4 regions of the Peribacillus sp. FSL M8-0224 genome follow, and region 1 is predicted to be linked to each of the others. Evidence: riboswitches for the same ligand, from Rfam matches in the RefSeq annotation. Region 1 holds a riboswitch; each other region holds the start of a gene.
What was found. Region 1 has a riboswitch for S-adenosylmethionine ahead of MKX49_RS03980 (methionine ABC transporter ATP-binding protein). Riboswitches for the same ligand answer to the same signal wherever they lie in the genome.
Positions count from the first base shown of each region.

Region 2: another riboswitch for S-adenosylmethionine. It lies ahead of mtnK (S-methyl-5-thioribose kinase); the one in region 1 lies ahead of MKX49_RS03980 (methionine ABC transporter ATP-binding protein).
Region 3: another riboswitch for S-adenosylmethionine. It lies ahead of MKX49_RS23745 (methionine ABC transporter ATP-binding protein); the one in region 1 lies ahead of MKX49_RS03980 (methionine ABC transporter ATP-binding protein).
Region 4: another riboswitch for S-adenosylmethionine. It lies ahead of MKX49_RS11595 (YezD family protein); the one in region 1 lies ahead of MKX49_RS03980 (methionine ABC transporter ATP-binding protein).

Region 1 is NZ_JBBOOJ010000001.1:830,654-835,945, reverse strand. It holds gene MKX49_RS03995 (YheE family protein) at 1-203, shown strand, start outside; gene MKX49_RS03990 (hypothetical protein) at 289-477, shown strand; gene MKX49_RS03985 (MBL fold metallo-hydrolase) at 541-1,365, opposite strand; SAM riboswitch class I at 1,649-1,753, shown strand; gene MKX49_RS03980 (methionine ABC transporter ATP-binding protein) at 1,823-2,839, shown strand; gene MKX49_RS03975 (methionine ABC transporter permease) at 2,826-3,494, shown strand; gene MKX49_RS03970 (MetQ/NlpA family ABC transporter substrate-binding protein) at 3,551-4,372, shown strand; gene MKX49_RS03965 (iron-containing alcohol dehydrogenase family protein) at 4,435-5,292, shown strand, end outside.
Region 2 is NZ_JBBOOJ010000001.1:2,746,616-2,751,907, forward strand. It holds gene MKX49_RS13075 (pyridoxal phosphate-dependent aminotransferase) at 1-621, opposite strand, end outside; gene MKX49_RS13080 (carbon-nitrogen family hydrolase) at 721-1,503, shown strand; SAM riboswitch class I at 1,575-1,728, shown strand; gene mtnK (S-methyl-5-thioribose kinase) at 1,807-3,009, shown strand; gene mtnA (S-methyl-5-thioribose-1-phosphate isomerase) at 3,024-4,070, shown strand; gene MKX49_RS13095 (LCP family protein) at 4,245-5,132, opposite strand; gene MKX49_RS13100 (S41 family peptidase) at 5,246-5,292, opposite strand, start outside.
Region 3 is NZ_JBBOOJ010000001.1:4,868,709-4,874,000, reverse strand. It holds gene MKX49_RS23760 (toprim domain-containing protein) at 1-182, shown strand, start outside; gene MKX49_RS23755 (thioredoxin family protein) at 186-494, shown strand; SAM riboswitch class I at 639-746, shown strand; gene MKX49_RS23750 (O-acetylhomoserine aminocarboxypropyltransferase/cysteine synthase family protein) at 846-2,156, shown strand; SAM riboswitch class I at 2,274-2,386, shown strand; gene MKX49_RS23745 (methionine ABC transporter ATP-binding protein) at 2,540-3,574, shown strand; gene MKX49_RS23740 (methionine ABC transporter permease) at 3,567-4,235, shown strand; gene MKX49_RS23735 (MetQ/NlpA family ABC transporter substrate-binding protein) at 4,251-5,087, shown strand.
Region 4 is NZ_JBBOOJ010000001.1:2,410,356-2,415,647, forward strand. It holds gene MKX49_RS11575 (nitrite/sulfite reductase) at 1-259, opposite strand, end outside; gene cysC (adenylyl-sulfate kinase) at 276-875, opposite strand; gene sat (sulfate adenylyltransferase) at 919-2,067, opposite strand; gene MKX49_RS11590 (phosphoadenylyl-sulfate reductase) at 2,120-2,836, opposite strand; gene MKX49_RS11595 (YezD family protein) at 3,006-3,149, opposite strand; SAM riboswitch class I at 3,306-3,414, opposite strand; gene ssuE (NADPH-dependent FMN reductase) at 3,695-4,228, opposite strand; gene MKX49_RS11605 (TetR/AcrR family transcriptional regulator) at 4,416-5,003, opposite strand; partial or broken gene MKX49_RS11610 (SDR family NAD(P)-dependent oxidoreductase) at 5,177-5,292, opposite strand, start outside.

The DNA.
Region 1 (5,292 bases):
TGATCACTCATTTTCAATGGGAACCATTGCATAAGAATCTGCCAGGATGGAAAATTTCCTTTTATTTCAACAAGCAGGCAGTCAAAGCCTTGTATCATAAAGATGGATCCATCGAGTGGACAGCCAATCCGCCTTCCGAAACAGATGAAACTAAACTCAAAAGCATGATACATGATTTAATGATCTTCCATGTATATGAATGAAACCCCTTTACATTTATGAAATCGCTTAACAGAATAAAAAAAACTCCTTTGCCTAAACTAAAGAAAAGGCTAGGAGGGATTTCTTTTGGATAAAGAAAAAATGACATTTTTGAAGGATACCGAATATGATGGCAAGGACTCCGTTTACCTGGATATCGACCGTATCATCAATGAAGGAATGGCGGGCGGAAATGTGTATGAAGTCGCTAACCTTCAGAACATCGAAGAAGCACATGATTTTTATGATGAAACAGATCCCAATGTCAATAAATGAATAATGTGGGCTCTCTTATGGAGAGCTCTCTTTTATATCAGTCAGACCGTTAAACGGTAGCATTCAAATAGTCCCATTCTCCCTCGCACTTAAAATATTTTTGTTTAATATCGATGTAATGATATGCTCTGAATCCCATTCATGCCCAGATATCTCGATAAGGGGATAGCGATTCGGTAAAACGACCTGCTGGATTTCATGAACGGTCAGCCCTTGAGAATGCAAGCGTAAAATTTCCCCTTGGAGGTTTTCCAGATAATCCAGTTTTTTTCGAAACATCTCCTTCCCATCAGGAACATGCCCAGCATGACAGCAAAACACTTCCCCGAAGTCATATTGAAGCAATCTTTTTATGGAATCGATGATCACCGGGACAGACTCTTCCCGTAAGACAAGCTTTGTTTTTGGGGTTACGAAAAGGTCTCCTGAAAAAAGCACGCCATTATTGTGATTCAAATACACCATATGGTCCTTTGCATGACCTGGGGTAAAAATCGGCTCCCACGTTTGGGTACGGGAATGAATGGCCTTCCCTAGCGGCTCAGCTTTAAAGGCGTCTCTCTTTCCCCAGAAAATTTTGCGATATTCAGGATATTCAGCATCCTTTGCACAAACCTCAACCGACATCGGGTGAATGAAAAGAGGGACCTTTTTATGTTCCTTTATCCAGGCAGCGCCCCCCGTATGGTCTTCATGATAGTGCGTCAGGGCCACTGAGTCGAAGTCTGCGGATTCATAGAATGGAATAAGCTCTTCCAATAAAATCTGCGCGCCAGTATCTATCAATAGGCCATCCGTTAAAAAGACATACACACTCATCCCCCCCTTGTTCCCGCCAGGAGTCCCATGCACGCAAACCACATCATTTATCGTCTTGATCTCTATCATTCGGTTTCCTCCCCATCATTGTACAAAAATAGTTTTACCTTCCTTTTTTTAACTTTACTATAATAAATGTAGTACCACTTTACCTTTTTGACAAGGAAATATTGGAATAAATAGCCTCGATGAAAATGCTGGATTATTGCATAATAGCCCATTTTCCATGAATCGTTTTAACGGACCGTACCAGATTTATTGACAAAAAAATAAAAGAAACGATTGACATTGCCGGATTTTACAAATAATATAGATTATATTATAAAACTTGAAATATTCTAAAATAATAATTTACTTATCAAGAGTGACGGAGGGATCAGGCCCTGTGATGTCCGGCAACCGCCCTTAGGGAACGGTGCCAATTCCTGCAGAATGATTGCATTCTGAAAGATAAGCCGAGATATGATTTCGCTGCCTCTTTCTGAATGATAGAGGCAGCTTTTTTAATGTTTAAGGGGGAAAGCTCATGATTGAAATCCGTTCAATCCGAAAGGAATACGTCTCGAAGAAAAACCGAGTTATCGGAGTGGATAACGTATCTTTGACCATTCAAACTGGTGAAATATATGGCATTGTCGGCTACAGCGGAGCTGGAAAAAGCTCATTACTCCGCTGCTTGAATTTGCTTGAACGTCCGACAGGTGGAAATATCATTATCGACGGCATTGATTTAACCTCTTTATCTAGCAAAGAGCTTCGTAAACAACGCCAAAAAATCGGAATGATATTCCAGCACTTTTCCCTGGTCAGTTCAAAAACCGTTTATGAAAATGTCGCTTTCGCCTTAAGGGCCGCGCATCGATCCAAGGACGCGACTAAGTTACGTGTATTGGAATTGTTGGAAATCGTAGGGCTCAGCGATAAGAAAGATGTCTATCCTGCACAGCTTAGCGGTGGACAGAAGCAACGGGTCGGCATAGCTCGCGCGTTAGCAAATGAACCCACTGTACTATTATGTGATGAAGCGACTTCAGCCCTTGATCCAACAACTACAAAAGCGATTTTACAGTTATTGAAAAAGATAAGCAGTGAGCTTGGTATCACCATCGTGTTGATTACACATGAAATGGAAGTGGTCAAAGAACTATGCCACCGAGTCGCCGTGATGCAGGATGGCCGGGTAATTGAAGAAGGACCCGTTTATGAAATATTTTCACAGCCCAAACAGGAATTAACGAAGCAATTCATTAGCAGTGTACTGGATTTCGAACTCCCTTCGCACTTGATTGATGAAAGTGAAGGGACGATTATTAAGATCCAATTCGAAGGGCAAACCGCCGGTGAGTCGATTCTTTCGGATACTCTCCAATCCCATGCAGTAAAGGGGAATATTTTACACGGTAAAATTGAGTATATCCAGGATGTTCCTTTAGGCATTTTAATCATCGAGTTAATTGGCGATGCCGTCCAAATTCATGAGGCATTGGAATATATAAAAAATCGTTCCAGTTCTGTGGAGGTGTTAAAACATGTCACTGCTTAATCCCATCGTCAATATTTTACCTGATCTTAATAAAGCCTTTCTTGAAACGATTTATATGGTCGGCGTTTCTCTTGCAGTAGCCCTGCTGATCGGTTTACCGCTAGGAGTATTGCTATTTACAACAACCAGGAATTTATTTTTTGAAAATGGCATCGTGAATCGATCTCTCGGTTTCGCAGTCAATATTGTCCGTTCAATCCCGTTCATCATTCTCTTGGTCGCCCTCCTTCCTTTAACGGACCTACTTACGGGATCGACGATAGGGCCAAGAGCAGCTTCTGTTTCCCTGTCCGTATCCGCAATCCCTTTTTTTGCAAGGATTGTTGAAACGGCATTACGTGAAATAGACAGAGGAGTGATTGAAGCTGCAATTGCCGTAGGTGCCACTCCATGGATGATCATTAAGGATGTACTTCTTCCAGAGGCAAAACCGGGAATCATTCAAGGACTGACATTAACGACCATTTCGCTAATCGGTTACTCAGCAATGGCAGGGACAATCGGCGGTGGCGGAATTGGCGACCTGGCAATCCGGTACGGATATTACCGATATGACAACACAGTCATGATCACGACGATCGTCGTGCTGATCTGCCTTGTGCAACTCATTCAAATGGTTGGTGACAAAGTTTCATACATAGTTAACAAGCGATAGGATCAATCATTTTTTTAAATGACTCAATACATTTCATTACTCAGGAGGAATTTCAAATGAAGAAAATAGCTTCGTTATTATCAGTCTGTGCACTTGCACTCGGCTTGGCAGCATGCGGGAGCGATGATGCATCCCCAAATACTGAAGACAAAAAAGAATTGAAGATCGGGGCGACTACCGGGCCGTACGCCGATATGGTTAAGGAGGCCATCAAACCAGGTCTGGAAGATCTCGGATACAAAATAGAAATCGTCGAATTCACCGACTATATCCAGCCGAATAAGTCGCTTGGCAACAACTCGATCGACGCCAACCTTTTCCAGCATAAAGTGTACATGGATAACTTCGCTAAAGAAAATGATTTAAAGCTTTCCGACCTTATCATAGTTCCAACAGCGCCAATGGGCATATATTCTAATAAGTATAATTCATTGAAAGAAGTGAAAGACGGTACATCCCTTGCAGTGCCCAATGATCCGGTTAACCTGGCACGTGCACTAAAAGTGCTGGTGGATGAAGGGTTGATTGAAGTCGATCCAAATGTCGACCCTTTAAAAGTATCTGAAAAGGATGTAACGAAAAATCCAAAAAACATCCAGCTAAAACCATTGGAATCCGCTCAGTTACCCCGCGCAACAGACAGCGTTGACCTATCGGCGGTCCCTGGCAACTTTGCTCTTGCAGCGAAAATGGACCTCAAGGATGCCCTAGTTTTAGAAAAAATGCCGGATATGTATCGAAACGTTGTTGCAGTGAATACAAAAGATGTAGACGCTCAATTTGCCAAGGATATTAAATCAGTAGTGGAATCCGACCAGTTTGAAAAAGTGATCGATGACAAATTTGCCGGATTCGGAAAACCAGACTGGATGGATTGATCAAATAATCAAGGCCTGCTTCCCCTTTACCGGGAACAGGCCTTTCATTAAGGAGAGCAAATATGAATACCTTACTGGAGGTCCGCAGCGGCCCCGCTTATTACGCCTGTAAAGCAAATGTCCTTGAAAACCTGGAAGTGAAACTGAGTAAAGGGAACATTCGTAAAGTGCTCGTTATTCATGGACGAAAATCTTGGGAAGTTACTGAACCCTTTTTTCCTTCCTTAGAACATATTGAGACGATCTTTTTCACATACGGCGGGGAATGCAGTGACCCGGAAATTGAACGCGTCAAGAAGGCTGCTCTTGAACATGGTGCAGATGCATTAATTGGCATTGGCGGCGGTAAGTTGCTCGACCTCGCCAAATCGGCCGGAAACTCGCTTCAAAAGGAAATCATCCTCATTCCAACCTTGGCTTCCACCTGCGCTGCCTGGACACCGTTGAGTGTTATTTATGATGATAATGGTTCATATGTCCGTTATGATATTCATGAAAAAAGCACTTGGATGTTATTGATCGAACCAGGAATTCTTCTTAATTCGCCGATTAACTATTTACGTGCTGGAATCGGCGATACATTGGCGAAATGGTACGAGGGCAATGCACTGGCCGAAAAGCTTGCCACCAAGTCCGTTTGTATTGAATTGGCCCATCTGGCCGCAAGGCAATGCCAGGAAGTTTTATTGACATATGGCGAGGAAGCCTTAGCTGATTTGGAAAAAGGGAAATGGACAGATGCGCTGCAGCGTGTAATTGAAACGAACATCATCACCAGTGGTCTTGTTGGCGGGTTTGGCGGCCAGTACTTGCGCGTTGCCGGTGCCCACTCCATTCATAATGGCATGACTTCCATCACGCAAGCGCATCATTTACTTCACGGGGAAAAAGTTGCATATGGCATTTTAGTCCAGCTTGTG
Region 2 (5,292 bases), 1.9 Mb from region 1:
ATCATGGACCACACATATTGAATGTTCTTTTGCAAAGGAGACGGTTTCATCAAAGAAACTTTCAGTTGCAGAAGCGCCTGTGGGATTATTCGGATAATTCAAGAACATCATTTTGGCTTTATCAAAAACTTCTTTATGTATGTCATCGTATTTCGGAAGAAAATCATTTTCTTCTGTCAAGGGCATCAGTTCGGTCTTTGCCTGGGCTAAAACAACACCGGAAAGATAATCCGGATAGCCGGGATCTGGAACAAGGATCGTATCACCTGGATTCAATAAACACTGCGGAAGTTCGACAAGACCTGCCTTGCCCCCGAAGAGAATCGCCACTTCACTATTCGGATCCAGCTTGACACCGTATTCCCGTTCATAAAAGACGGCAGCAGCATCTTTTAAATATTGATGTCCCCGGAATGGCGAATATTTATGATTAATCGTTTTTTCAGCAGCAGACTGCAAACTTTTGACGATATGTTCCGGCGTCGGCTGATCAGGGTTTCCCTGGCCTAAATTAATGACATCATGTCCTTGCTCCGTGATTGCATTGACTTTTGCGACCAGTGAAGCAAAAAACTGCTTGGGCAGGTCCTGAAGCAGTCCGGATTTTTCGAATTGCACCATTTATACACCTTCTCTGAAATTTCTTGAAATTCTAGTCACAAATGATATATGTTTATCGTAGTCTTGTAAAGCATTTTTTACGTGTGGGGGTTTTAAACGATGAAGTGGAAAATAGCTTGTATTCAAATGGATATAGCCTTCGGGCAACCGGATATCAATTTTCAGGTTGCAGAACAATGGATGGAAAAAGCAGCTCGGTCCGAACCCGATATCGTCATATTACCAGAGCTTTGGACAACCGGATACGACTTGACCAGGCTGAATGAGATTGCTGATCAAGAGGCAGAAAAAACGATTGAATTTCTTAAAACACAGGCACAGAAACACCAGATTCACATCATCGGCGGTTCCATTGCGAAAAAAACAAGCAAGGGAATCTATAACACCATGATCATCATCGATAAACACGGAAAGCTCATTAAAGAATATGATAAGCTTCACTTATTTCAATTAATGGATGAACATCATTTCCTGCAGCCAGGTGAAAAAGATGGTTTATTTACTCTTGATGAAAAAATATGTGCCGGGTTCGTTTGTTATGACATTCGTTTCCCCGAATGGCAGCGAGTCCATACCGTTCAAGGCGCGGAAGTTCTATTCGTTACGGCTGAATGGCCAAAGCCGAGACTCGATCACTGGAGAGCCTTATTGATAAGCCGTGCCATCGAGAACCAAGCCTATGTTGTAGCCGTTAATCGTACAGGTTCGGATGTCAATAATATATTTGCGGGCCATTCCTTGATTATTGATCCATGGGGGAATATCATAAGTGAAGCCGGAGAAGGAAACGAACTATTGACAGGCACCTTGGACTTCAACAAAGTTACGGAAGCACGTAACAAAATACCTGTATTCGAAGATCGCCGTCCTGATTTTTATTAATTTACCCATTGACAAACTATTTAAAAAGTTGATATTATTTTCCCGAAGATTAAAATTTCAGAAAACATTTACTCTTATCAAGAGCAGGCTGAGGGATAAAGGCCCTATGAAGCCCAGCAACCGACTGTAATACCATTGTGAAATGGGGCGGATTCTCCGCCGGATTATTAAATCCACAGAGCACGGTGCTAATTCCACCAGAATTCATTTTCTGGAAGATAAGAGGTCCGAAGCCAAAACTTCTGCCTCTTTCTATATGAAAGAGGCTTTTTTATTCTTATTTTGAATCTGGAGGGGAAAAGAATGACTCAAAACCATTCAAATTTTAAGAGATTGACAAACGAAACAGCTATAACTCTTGCAAAAAAACTTGGGTTGGTCAATGCGGATGCAAGTTTGACATGTAATGAAATCGGCGATGGAAACTTAAATTATGTTTTTCATATTACAGACACGGTCACAAACAAAGGTATAATAATCAAACAAGCGGTCCCTTATGCCAAGGTACTTGGTGAAAGCTGGCCGCTGACATTGAAAAGGGCAGCCATTGAAGCGAATGCGCTGATTCATTTCAGAAGTTATTGCCCCGAATTCGTACCGCAAGTTTACTATTCGGATGAACAGCTTGCCATCACAGTCATGGAGGATTTATCGCACTTGAAAATCGTTAGAACAGGATTGATTGATGGCGATTCATATCCATTGCTTTCACAGCATATTGGTGAGTATGTTGCGAAGACGGCATTTTATACATCCGATTATCATTTAGAACCATCCGCGAAAAAGGAAGTGGCCCGACATTTCACGAATCCGGAACTCTGCAAAATAACTGAGGTCTTTATTTTCACGGATCCATTTTTTGAGGAACTCCCGGGAGATTTCGAGGTGGAATTGAAAGATGCCGCCCAAAAAATATGGAATGATCAAGAAGTGATACTTGAGGTCGCTAAGCTGAAACAAAGCTTTGAAACCGAGCAGGAAGCCTTACTTCATGGAGATTTACATACTGGAAGTATATTTGCAAGTGAAACTGAAACAAAGGTTATTGATCCTGAATTCGCTTTTTATGGGCCCGTTGGTTTTGACCTTGGCCAATACACCGCCAACCTTCTTTTTCAGGCAATTACACGAAATGGCGCTGGAAAGGAAGAGATTTTCTCACACCTTCATGAATTTTGGAATGCCTTTGAAGAAACTTATACCGAATTATGGGAAGCCCAAAATAAAAGCCCATTCCGCCATGTGAAAGGGTATCTGCCTTATTTGCTGACAAAATTCAAAAAAGATGCATTCGGTTTTGCAGGCTGTGAACTGATTCGGCGAACCATTGGCCTTTCCCATGTTGCCGATTTAAACGTCATTGAAGATAAAGTATCAAGGATCGCTGCCAAAACGGCAACATTGGAAATCGGTACTTTATTAATTAAAAAACGGGAGGAATTGGATGTTCCAGCCGTCATTGAAGCGTTGAAGCAACGGACACTGCCATCTTACTCAACCATTTAAAAGGAGACCTGAACATGACTACAATAGCACCCTTACCATATTCTGTACATTGGGATGATACCCATATTACATTATTAAATCAACAAGCCCTTCCTTCCATAACTGAATTTATAGAACTTCATTCTGTTGATGATGTATATGACAGCATTTTGACTTTAAAGGTTCGCGGTGCCCCTGCAATTGGACTGACGGCAGCATTTGGTGTTGCACTTGGTGCCAAACAGGAAACAACCGCTGAAATAGGGGAATTCAAGAAAAATGTAACGAGGCATATTGAAAAACTCGCCTCTTCACGGCCAACTGCAGTCAACCTTTTTTGGGCTTTAAAGAGGATGGAGAACACCTTGCAGGCTGCGCAAAGCATTTCAACTGCCAAGGAAGCACTTGTAGCGGAGGCTAAAGCCATCTTTGCTGAAGATGAAGAAATGTGCAGGAAAATCGGGGAACATGGTTTATCCCTATTCACTAGAGGTGATTCCATTCTTACGCATTGCAACGCTGGGGGAATCGCCACAGCTCGGTATGGTACTGCCTTGGCTCCCTTCCACCTGGCTAAAGAAAGGGACTTTCCGCTAAAAGTGTACGCATGTGAAACCAGGCCTGTCCTGCAAGGGGCTCGTTTGACGGCTTGGGAGTTGATGCAAGCGGGAGTTGACGTCACCTTAATTTCTGATAATATGGCTGCTCATACGATTCACCAGAAACGGATAAATGGAATTATCGTCGGGGCCGACAGGATTGCGGCCAATGGAGATACAGCCAATAAAATCGGGACATTGGGATTGGCCATACTAGCCAAGCACTTTGGTATCCCCTTTTATGTGGCCGCACCATCAAGCACATTCGACCTGTCTATCGAATCCGGCACATCCATCCCGATCGAAGAACGGAATGAAGCGGAAATCACCTTCATTCAAGGTGTAAGGATCGCTCCGGAAAACGTGAAGACTTTCAATCCAGCCTTTGACGTTACACCGAATCATCTAATTACAAGCATCATTACCGAAAACGGCATCATAACACCGGATTTCTTCAAAAACATTCCGCATTTTGTTAATTGATCCAGGTTCCTTTATTGGTGATAAAAAACGAGAAGGATTTCTTATCCCTCTCGTTTTTTAAAGGTGATCGAATTAAGATTATTCTTGCGAGGTCTATACTACAATATTAAATTTCGAACATCTTCAGTTAATATAAGGATGTCTTCGATAATAAAAGATAATTGGACATTCTTATTATTTTGAAAAGAACTCCTTAAGTGCCTTTTTATTTTCAGTGCAGTCCATTTCCAAAACGGCTCCGGACTGGGGATATATTTCATCTTTAAAGCTTCCTTCCACTGGAACCCTTAGGGTTTCGACTTTGTCCGGTGTATGGAAAACGGCTTTTGGTCCCATTTCCATTATTGTTTTCAGACCAATATCTGTATCCAAGTACGATAGTCCTTGTTCTATGATACTAGGAAGGGCAGCCATCCCTTCGAAGGATGAGATTTGATTTATAAACGCTGTTTTTAATTGAACCATTACTTCTTGTTGACGCTCAACCCTGCCAAAATCACTTTCATCGTCATGTCTAAAACGGACATATTTCAATATTTCCTCACCATGTAAAACATTTTTACCGACGCTTGCTTGGATACTCATATCATCTATGATTTCCTGATCCACATTCACCGCCACCCCCTCAGGGGCAAGTAAATCCACCATCTTCACAAATCCTTGGAAGTCGATTACCGCAACATGGTCGACCTTGACATCGAAGTTTTCCTGTATGGTTTTCTTCAGCAATTCCCTCCCACCATAATAATAAGCAGCATTTATTTTGTTATATCCTGATTTATTCCCGGGGATTTTCACATAACTATCACGCATAATGGAAGCCAGCTTCAGTTTCTCCTGCTCAGGAAAGTATTTTGCCAGGATAATCGCATCTGATCGAGATTTTTGCTCTCCCCTTGTGTCAACACCAATTAACAGAAATATTTTATCGCTTTCCTTAGTCTCTTCTTTTGTTAGTTTTTTTTCCGTACCTTCATTTCCATTTTGTTTGGGTAAAGGCACATAGGTGCAGCCTGCCAGAATCAAGACCAATAGATATATGAACAATACCTTTTCTTTCATTACCTCACCTCATCGGAAAATTACCCCTATTCTCTGCCTAATTTTGGAATCCTATGCATGAAACGACAAAAAAGCCTGCCAACGATATTCGCTGACAGGCTTTTCGGTCAAAATCATTTATTGATTTCTTTCTTTAATACTTCTACCGCCTTTTTCACTT
Region 3 (5,292 bases), 4.0 Mb from region 1:
ATGAATCAGGAGAAAAGCTGCGGAAGCAGTTCCGAAGGGAAATGCCGGAAGCGAACCACCTGTATATTAATAAAATGTACAAAGAAGTGGAGAGCTCACCCGAACATCATATCGCAACTGTGCTCCTATCTGCCAATATGAATGTGAAAATGAAATTTCTAAGTCAAAGGGTGAACGACTAATTGATGCAAGAATGGAAAGAAGAAGAGTGTAAGCTTGCTGTTGAAAATGGGGAAACCTTTTGCTTATATTTATATACACCTTTATGCGGCACCTGTCAGGTGGCCTCCAAGATGTTGACGATATCCTTGGAGCTTTTTCCGGAATTGAAGGCAGGCAAAATGAATATGAACTATGTCCAAGCAATTGCCGAATCATATGAAATCGAAAGTGTTCCTTGCTTATTGCTTTTCAAAGAAGGGCAGCTGCACAAAAAAATATATGCCTTTCAATCCGTTCCTTATTTGTACGGATTGCTTAAGGAAATCAGCTAGGAAACCAATCAGAACCGCGGTTGGTTTTCTTTGTTGCTGACATTTGAATGAGAGAAGAGAAAAACAAAGAATATTCTAACAATTCATTGACTGATTTAATCTAAAATGCTATATTTTGAATTAAGTAATGGCAGAATTTAATAGTTCTTATCAAGAGTGGCGGAGGGACTGGCCCGACGAAGCCCGGCAACCGGTATAAATTTTTATATACGGTGCTAATTCCAGCAGAGTGTTGGCTCTGGTAGATGAGGTGTGTTCTTGAAACCTCTTCTTATTGAAGTGGTTTTTTTGTTTATAAAAAGCCAGATTTCATATAAATCCAACTAAATCCATAGAAAAAGGTGAAATTATATGTCAGAGAAAAAGTTGCGTTTCGAAACATTAAGTGTTCATGGCGGTCTCCAAGCTGATGAAACAGGTGCCCGTGCCGTTCCTATCTACCAAAGCAATGCATACTTGTTCAAGGACACCGACCATGCAGCGAATTTATTTGGCCTAAAGGAGAATGGCTATATATATACACGGCTTCATAATCCCACGGTCAGTGTTTTTGAGGAAAGGATGGCTTTATTGGAAGGCGGTATCGGCGGATTGGCAACGGCAAGCGGAATGGCCGCCATCTCACTTTCAATCCTGAATATCGCCGCTGCAGGGGATGAGATTGTTTCTGCCTCTACATTATATGGCGGTACGTATAACCTTTTTGAAAACACTCTTCCTAAATATGGGATCAAAGTGAAGTTCGTTTCTCCCGATGACCCTGAAAACTTCAAAAGGGCGATTACGCCAAGAACTAAAGCCATTTTTGCTGAAACGATCGGAAATCCAAGTTTGAGGGTGCTCGATATTGAAGCGGTAGCGGAAATTGCCCACGAAGCCGGCATACCTTTAATCATTGATAATACCTTCGCGACACCGTATCTTTGCAAACCAATTGATTTTGGAGCGGATATTGTCATCCATTCCGCTACAAAATGGCTTCTTGGAAATGGAACGACGCTAGGCGGTGTCATCGTGGATGGAGGGAAATTTGATTGGAACTCGCCGAACTACCCTGGCTTCACGGAGCCTGACCCAAGTTACGACGGTCTGGTATACGCCGAGGCAGTTGGACCTGCTGCATTCATAACGAAAGCCCGAGTCCAGTTACTCCGTGATTTGGGCCCAGCACTAAGTGCCCAAAGTGCATTCCAGTTTACGCTTGGACTTGAAACGCTGCATGTAAGGATGAAAGAGCATCTATCCAACACCAAGTCTGTCATAAACTATTTAAAAAACCATCCTGCCGTTACCTGGGTTTCACATCCTGGTGATGAGGATCATCCCGATAAAGCCCTTGCGGATAAGTATTTGCCAAAGGGAGCTGGATCTGTCGTGACATTTGGGATTCAAGGTAATCGCGAAGCTGGGGCAAAACTTATCAATTCGGTGGAATTATGGTCCCATGTGGCTAATGTGGGGGATGCGAAGAGCTTGATCATCCACCCAGCCAGTACGACCCATCAACAATTGAATGAGGCGGGTCTTGCGAAAGCGGGCGTAAGTGCCGATCAAGTCCGATTATCGATTGGGATTGAAAATGTAGACGACTTAATAGAAGATTTGGAGCAGGCAATTGAAAAGGCGACGAATATCGTCTCCTTGACTTCCAAATCGGTTTAAGTAAAGTTCCTGTTCATTCTTGTACTAGAAATAATATACATTGCGCTCCTTTTTTATCTATGATAAAATTTCTCCATACTAAAGAACTTAATGATGTACAAATATTCTATATATTAGCTCTTATCAAGAGAGGTGGAGGGATGTGCCCGATGAAACCCGGCAACCGACAAGGAGATTTCCTTGGAAAGGTGCCAATTCACACAAAGTTTAATCACTTTGGAAGATGAGAGGAAGGCCTGTTTCTTCACCTGCCTTTCTGCTCATGCAGAAAGGTTTTTTCTATTTTAATTGGGAAAACTTTTACATGATAGGAGAAACAGACTAATAATGTAGAGAAATCAACTAAGTTCATAGGTTTTATTGGATAAAAGAGGTGAGGGTTAATGATTACATTGACGAAAGTCAGTAAGCTGTTCCGAACAGGAAAAGGAAACAGTGAGACGATCAAGGCTGTAAATAATGTGAATGTTGAAATAAATAAAGGCGAGATTTTCGGTATCATCGGTTACAGTGGAGCGGGGAAAAGTACTTTGATCAGAATGCTCAATGGATTGGAAACACCGACAGAGGGATCCGTTGTGGTGGCTGAAAAGGAAATTTCAAAAATTAAAGGGGCTCAGCTCCGTAAGGCCCGTCAAGAAATCAGCATGATTTTCCAACATTTCAATCTATTATGGTCAAGGACCGTTCAGGAGAATATATCTTTCCCTTTGGAAATTGCAGGAGTTTCTAAACCTGAACGCACCAAGCGTGTGAACGAATTGATCAAGTTAGTCGGACTTGAAGGCAGGGAAAAGGCCTATCCTTCGCAATTAAGCGGAGGGCAAAAGCAAAGGGTGGGAATAGCCAGGGCTCTGGCAAATGACCCTAAAGTTCTGCTGTGTGATGAAGCGACTTCTGCATTGGATCCGCAGACTACCGACTCCATACTCGAATTGCTTGTTGACATCAATCAGCGTTTGGGATTGACGATCGTCTTGATTACGCATGAAATGCATGTAATACGTAAAATCTGCCATCGCGTCGCCGTGATGGAAAGCGGGCAGGTTGTTGAACAGGGTCCTGTCCTGGATGTCTTCAAGAATCCTAAAGAACAAATGACGAAGCGTTTCGTCCAACAGGTAACGGAACCGGAAGAAACGAAAGAAACGATGGACCATTTGCTCGAACGCTATCCAGCCGGCAAAGTGATTCAATTGACCTTTGTAGGTGATCATGCAGAAAGCCCATTGATCACCAAGCTTGTACGTAACTTCGAGTTGGATGTCAATATCGTTCAAGGTAAGATATCCCAAACAAGAAGCGGTTCATATGGAACATTGTTTATCCATCTAGATGGCAAAGAGGATGAAATGCTCCGCGCAATCGAATTCATTAGAGCACAGCAGGTAGGCGTGGAGGTGATTACTCATGCTTGAAGAATTATTGCCGAATGTTGATTGGGAAGACATCATTGAAGCTACGAAAGAAACGCTTTACATGACAAGCGTCTCTGTAGTGGCAACCTTTTTTATAGGCATAATACTAGGATTGATCCTTTTCCTGACAGGGAAGGGTAATATGTGGCAAAACCGGGCTGTCAACGGAGTCATGAGTGCTGTCGTCAATATATTCCGTTCCATTCCATTTCTTATTTTGATCGTGCTGCTCATTCCTTTCACTAAAGCGCTTGTCGGTTCCATGATCGGTGAGAACGCTGCACTGCCGGCACTTATTATCGGTGCGGCCCCATTTTATGCGCGTATGGTTGAAATCGGCCTCCGTGAAATCGATAAAGGTGTAATTGAAGCCGCTAAATCGATGGGGGCAAAAACGAGCACGATCATTTGGAAGGTCCTTCTTCCAGAGTCGATGCCTGCCCTTATTTCCGGGATTACGGTAACATCGATTGCATTGGTTGGATATACCGCGATGGCCGGGGTCATCGGCGCAGGCGGGCTTGGTAATCTAGCCTATTTGGACGGCTATCAAAGAAATCAAAATGACGTTACGCTTGTAGCGACGATCGTTATTCTAATTATCGTCTTCATAATTCAAATTATTGGAGATGTGATTACATCTAAATTGGACAAAAGATAAAGGGAGATGAATAGGATGAAAAAGTTTTTAGGATTTGCATTAATCTTAGTGTTATCTATCGCTTTGGCTGCTTGTGGAAGTGAAAAGGATAAAAGCGGCAGCGATACGGAAAAAGAATCGAAGAAAATAGTTGTAGGGGCATCCAATGTTCCTCATGCAGAAATCCTTGAGGAAGCTAAACCGCTTCTTAAAGAAAAAGGAATCGATTTGGAAATCGAAACATTCCAGGACTATGTTTTACCGAATAAGGCGTTGAATGATAAGGAATTGGATGCTAACTACTTTCAACACATTCCATATTTAGAGGGGCAAATTAAAGAAAATGGATATGACTTCGTCAATGCTGGCGGAATCCATATCGAGCCGATTGCTCTATATTCAAAAAAATATAAAAGCATTGATAAACTTCCGGAAGGCGCAACAATTATTATGAGCAGCTCTGTTGCTGATCATGGACGCGCTTTATCCCTTTTGGAAAAGAATGGCCTGATCACTTTGAAAGAAGGCATCGATAAAACGACGGCTACAACGAAAGACATCGTTGAAAATAAGAAAAACCTTAAATTCGATGCCGATTATGAAGCGGCCCTGCTTCCTAAAATTTATGAGAGCGGCGAAGGCGATGCAGTCTTGATCAACTCCAACTATGCAATTGACGCCGGTTTGAATCCGCTTGAAGATTCGATTGCGATTGAAGATTCCGAATCACCTTATGTGAATGTCATTGCCGTAAACAAAGGTGACGAAAATAAAGAAGCAATCAAAGCGCTTGTAGAAGTATTGCATTCTAAAGAAATTCAAGATTTCATTCTTAAAGAATACAAAGGTGCAGTTGTACCGGCGGATAAATAATTCGAGAAAGGCGACCTGATTTAACTCAGATCGCAGTTTAACAACAAAAAGGTTGCGGAATGGTCTCATTCCGCAACCTTTTTTTAGTGGATTTATACCGATAATAACCCTCTATATTTGTTGTTGAGTGCCAATGGGCAGGAGATAACTCTCATATTACACATAGTCATGGTTGCGGAATCTGCGTCAACAGCTTCAGGTTTTC
Region 4 (5,292 bases), 1.6 Mb from region 1:
TTATTTGTTGATCATAAGTCAGGATACCTCCGGGAATAACGACTCGCATCATCCAATAACCAGCTTCTTTTGGCCGTTGCAGGTATAAACCAGCCCACTTGAACATATCCCATTTCTCTTTAGGGATGGAATCAAACCCATTTGCTGCGTAATGTGGAATATCATCAAATATCTTCAAGCCGTCTTTTTCCAATTTCCAGATTTCCGTTTTATTTTTAGCGATTAGTGGATTTTCCGACCAAAATTTCTCGTAAACCATTACATTTCCTCCTTGATTAAATCGCTTTCTTTGCTGTTAAATAGCCGATTACCTGCTCAACGCACTCTTCAATGCTGTATTGGTCGGATTCTAAAATGATTTCCGGTTGTTCAGGTTCTTCGTATGGAGAGTCGATTCCGGTAAAATCTTTAATGATGCCTTTACGGGCCTTGTCATAAAGCCCTTTTGGATCACGCACTTCGCACTCTTCGATCGGACACTTTATGTATACTTCAATAAACTCCCCTTCTTCGAGTAAATCACGTACAATCTGCCGATCTGCCCTGAAAGGTGATATGAAAGCGGTCAATACGAACTGCCCACTATCCACGAATAACTTGGAAACCTCACCAATCCGCCTAATATTCTCGGTTCTATCTTCTTCAGAAAAACCTAAATCTTTATTTAAGCCATGACGGATATTATCACCATCCAAAACATAACTTCGAATATTCCGATTGTATAACTCTTTAGCGACCGCGTTTGCAATCGTTGATTTTCCGGAACCCGATAGTCCTGTAAACCATAGAACCGTGCTTTCATGCCCGTTCTGCTTCCGTCGGTGCTCCTTGGTCAATGACGTCTCATGCCATGTGACATTCGTACTTTTACTCATTTGATAATCCCCCTCTTCATGTGACCCTTCCATTTATGTCCAATCAGTTATAAACTTCATTTTTTTTTAGACCTTCGATCAACACCTCGATGACTTCCTTACGGCTAAAGGTAGCTGGAGGAATTTCCCCATTACGCAACATTTCCCTTACCTTCGTTCCAGACAGGATGACATGGTCTTCCTTGCCATGCGGACAAGTTTTAGCGGAAGCCATATTGCCACATGCTTTACAGTAAAAACTATGTTCAAAGAATAATAGCGTGATCCCTAACTCATCTGCATTGAAATTCCCAAAGATTTTTTGAGCATCGTATGTGCCATAATAATCGCCCACACCCGCATGATCACGTCCGACGATAAAATGGGTACAACCATAATTTTTACGGACCATCGCGTGGAAAATGGCTTCTCTAGGTCCTGCATAACGCATGGCAGCAGGGAAAACTGCAAGGGAGACGCGATCCTTAGGATAATATTTATCAAGCAGCACTTTATAGCTTTCCATTCTTACATCTGCCGGAATGTCATCTGATTTAGTGGCACCGACTAGAGGATTTAAGAATAAACCGTCGACGATTTCCAATGCTGTCTTTTGGATATATTCATGTGCACGGTGAACAGGGTTCCTCGTTTGGAAACCGACAACCGTTTCCCATCCTTTTTCAGCGAAAGCCTTCCTTGTCTCGACTGGGTCCAAATAATGAGCTTGAAATAGCGGACGCTCTATTCTCTTGATCAACTTTATTTCCCCGCCGACATATACATCCCCGCGGTTATATAAATTTTTCACTCCAGGATGCTTCTCATCATCTGTTTGATATACCAATGTCGCTTCCAATTGCTTATCTGGAGTGTAAATATCGGAAACGGAGAGAACCCCGTAAGTTTCACCTTCATGGGTTAATGTTACTTCTTCACCTATAGTAAGGCTTTCTGCAGCTTCTTCGGTCAAAGGCAGCGTAATCGGGATGCTCCATACATGTCCGCTGCTAAGCCTCATATCCTTCACCACTGTCTCATAGTCACTTTTTGTAAAGAATCCTTTAATCGGGCTGTAGGCACCAGTGCCTATCAATTCAAGATCGCTTAAAGCAATTTCATCGATTTCGATTGACTTCGTTATTTTACTAAAATCATATTTTGGTTCCCAAAGATCGATTAATGTTCCTCCGTGCGGTAAACTGATTGTCATGCTAATTTCCCCCTATGGCTTCTATTTATTTAAGCCTATAATTTCTATTTATTTAAGATAAATGCAATCCGCATTCCGTTTTTTGAGCTCCTTGCCAACGGCCTGAGCGTAAATCATCTGCATTGAAGGCAGGTGCAGTACACGTTTTACATCCAATGCTCGGATATCCATTATCATGCAGGACATTATATGGAAGTCCATTTTTGTGGGCATAGCGCCAAACATCTTTCCATGTCCAATGTATGAGTGGGCATATTTTAACTGATTTGAACTTATTATCCTTATTGATATACTCGGTCTTAGCCCTTGTTTCGGATTGCTCCCTCCGCAGTCCCGAAAGCCAGGCTGTTGCCGATGAAAGCACATCTGTAAGCGGAACGATTTTACGGATGTTACAGCACTTATTGGAATCACTAAGCCATAATTCATCGCCATATTCCGCCGCTTGTTCCTCAAGCGTCAAGTCAGGTTTCTTCATTTCGATCAAAAGCTTCGGATATCGCTTCTTCACTTCCTCGATCAATTGGTAAGTTTCCTCAAAATGAACATCTGTATCAAGGAAAACTATTTTAGCCGAAGGATTGACCTTCGCCAATAAATCCGTAAGCACGATGCCTTCAATACCAAAACTGCAAGCATAAATCAGTTTGTCTCCATAATGGTCATTCGCCCATTGCAGAACTTCCAAAGCACCTTTTGTCTCACTGTCTGCAGGAAATACAGGGAAGTCCCCTGTATTGAAATTTTCATAGTTTATTAATGCAGCCAACTTTGTAGCCCCCTCTAAAAACTTGCTGTATCAGGTTAGAGTAACTGTTGATCAATTCCCGTTGTAATATTCCCCGGGTTATTTGAATCTAGGAAAAAGAGACGAATCTAACCAATACTCTCTTTATATCAGTTAAACCCGCCTCTAGTTTTTCTAGTCAGCAGATACCTTATTTAATTCTTAGTTTTTCATTTCTCTCCATTTGAATGATTTTACCATCCTGGACAATAAGTGTAATGGATCCATATTTCATTGAATTAAGCATTTCTTGAAGTCGTTCAAAAATTTCTTCAAGCTGATTCTCTTTATCCAAACCAGTTCCTCCTTTAAGAAAATCCGCGAATATTTTATTTTAAATTTCTTAGATTTATATAATTCCATACAAACTTACATTGTTATGGTCTGCCTAAAATTTTCACAAAAAACAAAAATCTTTCCATGATGGAAAGATCGCAAGGTAAATATCTTTACCTTATCTTCCAAAATGATCAACATTTTGTTGGAGGTAGCACCTTGCATCCATCATGCAGGTTGCTGGACTTCAAAGGGCCAATTCCCTCCGTCGCTCTGGATAAGTTTTATTATTTTAAATATTAACATATATTTAATCCTTGTCAATGGAGTTTTCTTATAAAATAACTTGGTTTAATATTATGGATGAACTGTTATTTTTATACACACTATTCAATTTATGATTTTATGTTCATATAAATGCGAAAATAGACTCGTCTTTTTAGATAAAGTCTCCAAAAAAATGAGTCTATTTTCATTATTAGGCCTATTATTGACGCGTGTTATTCTAAAAAAAATTTCTAGGGTTCCAGTCTTTTTATAGAAGGAATTAATTTATTGAAGTCATTAATTTCTTAACTGTATCGCTTCTACAAATTCTTGAACCTGACTCTGGACGCGATCAATTAAATGCAAATCATTGATCGGGTTTTCTGGATTCTGTTTATCTATTTCCTTATCAACAAAATAAATCCCCTGCAGCGGCTCGCCTTTTAATATTGAAATTAATGGTTTAAGCGCATAGTCAATCGCCAATAGATGCCTGTTACTTCCACCAATCATGATTGGCAGCACCGGCTTCCCCTTAAAAGCACCTTCTGGCAGCAAATCAATCAATGCTTTCAATACACCTGTATAAGAAGCCTTATAAACCGGTGAACCTATAATGACTCCTCTGGCCGCTTGAATTCTCTCTGAAAGCTTTGAGATATCCTCGCTATTATATTTCCCTTGGAATAAATCATCTGCTGAGAAATCCGTAATCGAGAAATAAGCTGTAGTAAATCCTGCATTTTCGACTAATGATTGAATATGTTTTAGTGAAATGTCCGTTCTTGATGGAATAGCCGGACTTCCTGATAAAATTACGATATCGCTCATTTGATACCCTCCAATGTTACAAGATTTCCAGATATAATTTTCTTAAAGCATTTCGTGAAGTATACATTTATCGTAATTGTCTGAAAAATATAAGTCAAATCTTACACTCTGGACATCTACTCTGAATGAAAAAAGAAACGGTCATATTTACGGCTTGATGCTCATGCCCTTAAATATGACCGTTTCATTATGTATGATTTTGTTTCCCATGAATACCATATACCAAAAGTTGAGCAATGCTCTTAATTCGTTCAGAAGTAAAATATGGCTCCTTTTTTTGTTGATGGATCTCATAATGTGTAGATAAAGCCAATGTGAAAGAAATGATCCCTACATTAAATAAAATAATATCAGAGATATATTGTATCTCTCCGCTATCTATTCTCTTCTGTATTTCAATATGCCTGGCATTTGGCTTGAAAATCTGATCTACATATTGCTTTGAAATATCTTGATCGAATTGTGTTTCCCTAAATAATATCGAAAACTGTTCTTTATTTTCAAGAATTTTTTTTATCATGGTAGTAACATGATTCTCCACTAGATCATCCGTGGATAGATGGCTAGTCCCATCTTCAAATTCCTCTTTTTCATTAGGGGTAATTGTAGCCAAAAGCAAATCTTTTTTGCTGTCAAAGTATTTGTAAATAGTAGCTTCGGAAACATTGCATGCAGAGGCAATTTCATTCGTTCTTGTCATGTCAAAACCTTTAGTGGCAAAAAGAGTCCGGGCTACATTTATGATTCGTTCTTTGGTTTGCTGCCCTTTTTTCAAAAATATCAACCTTCTTTTATAAAGATAAGACCGGTTTCACCCATCTATTTCCCATGATATATCGCTGGTACCAATCGGTCAATATTACCTTTGATCTATTAGAATTCAATATTTCCATATATCATAAATAGAAAACATCGTCTGGTTGGGACGATGTTTTCTATTTATGAAAATCACTTAAAAGATGCATAGCCGTCATCGACCATGACTACACTTCCATTGATCGCATCCGCTTCCTCTAACGATAATAGATAGACGGCATTTGCAATGGCTTCTGGCTTAATCAATT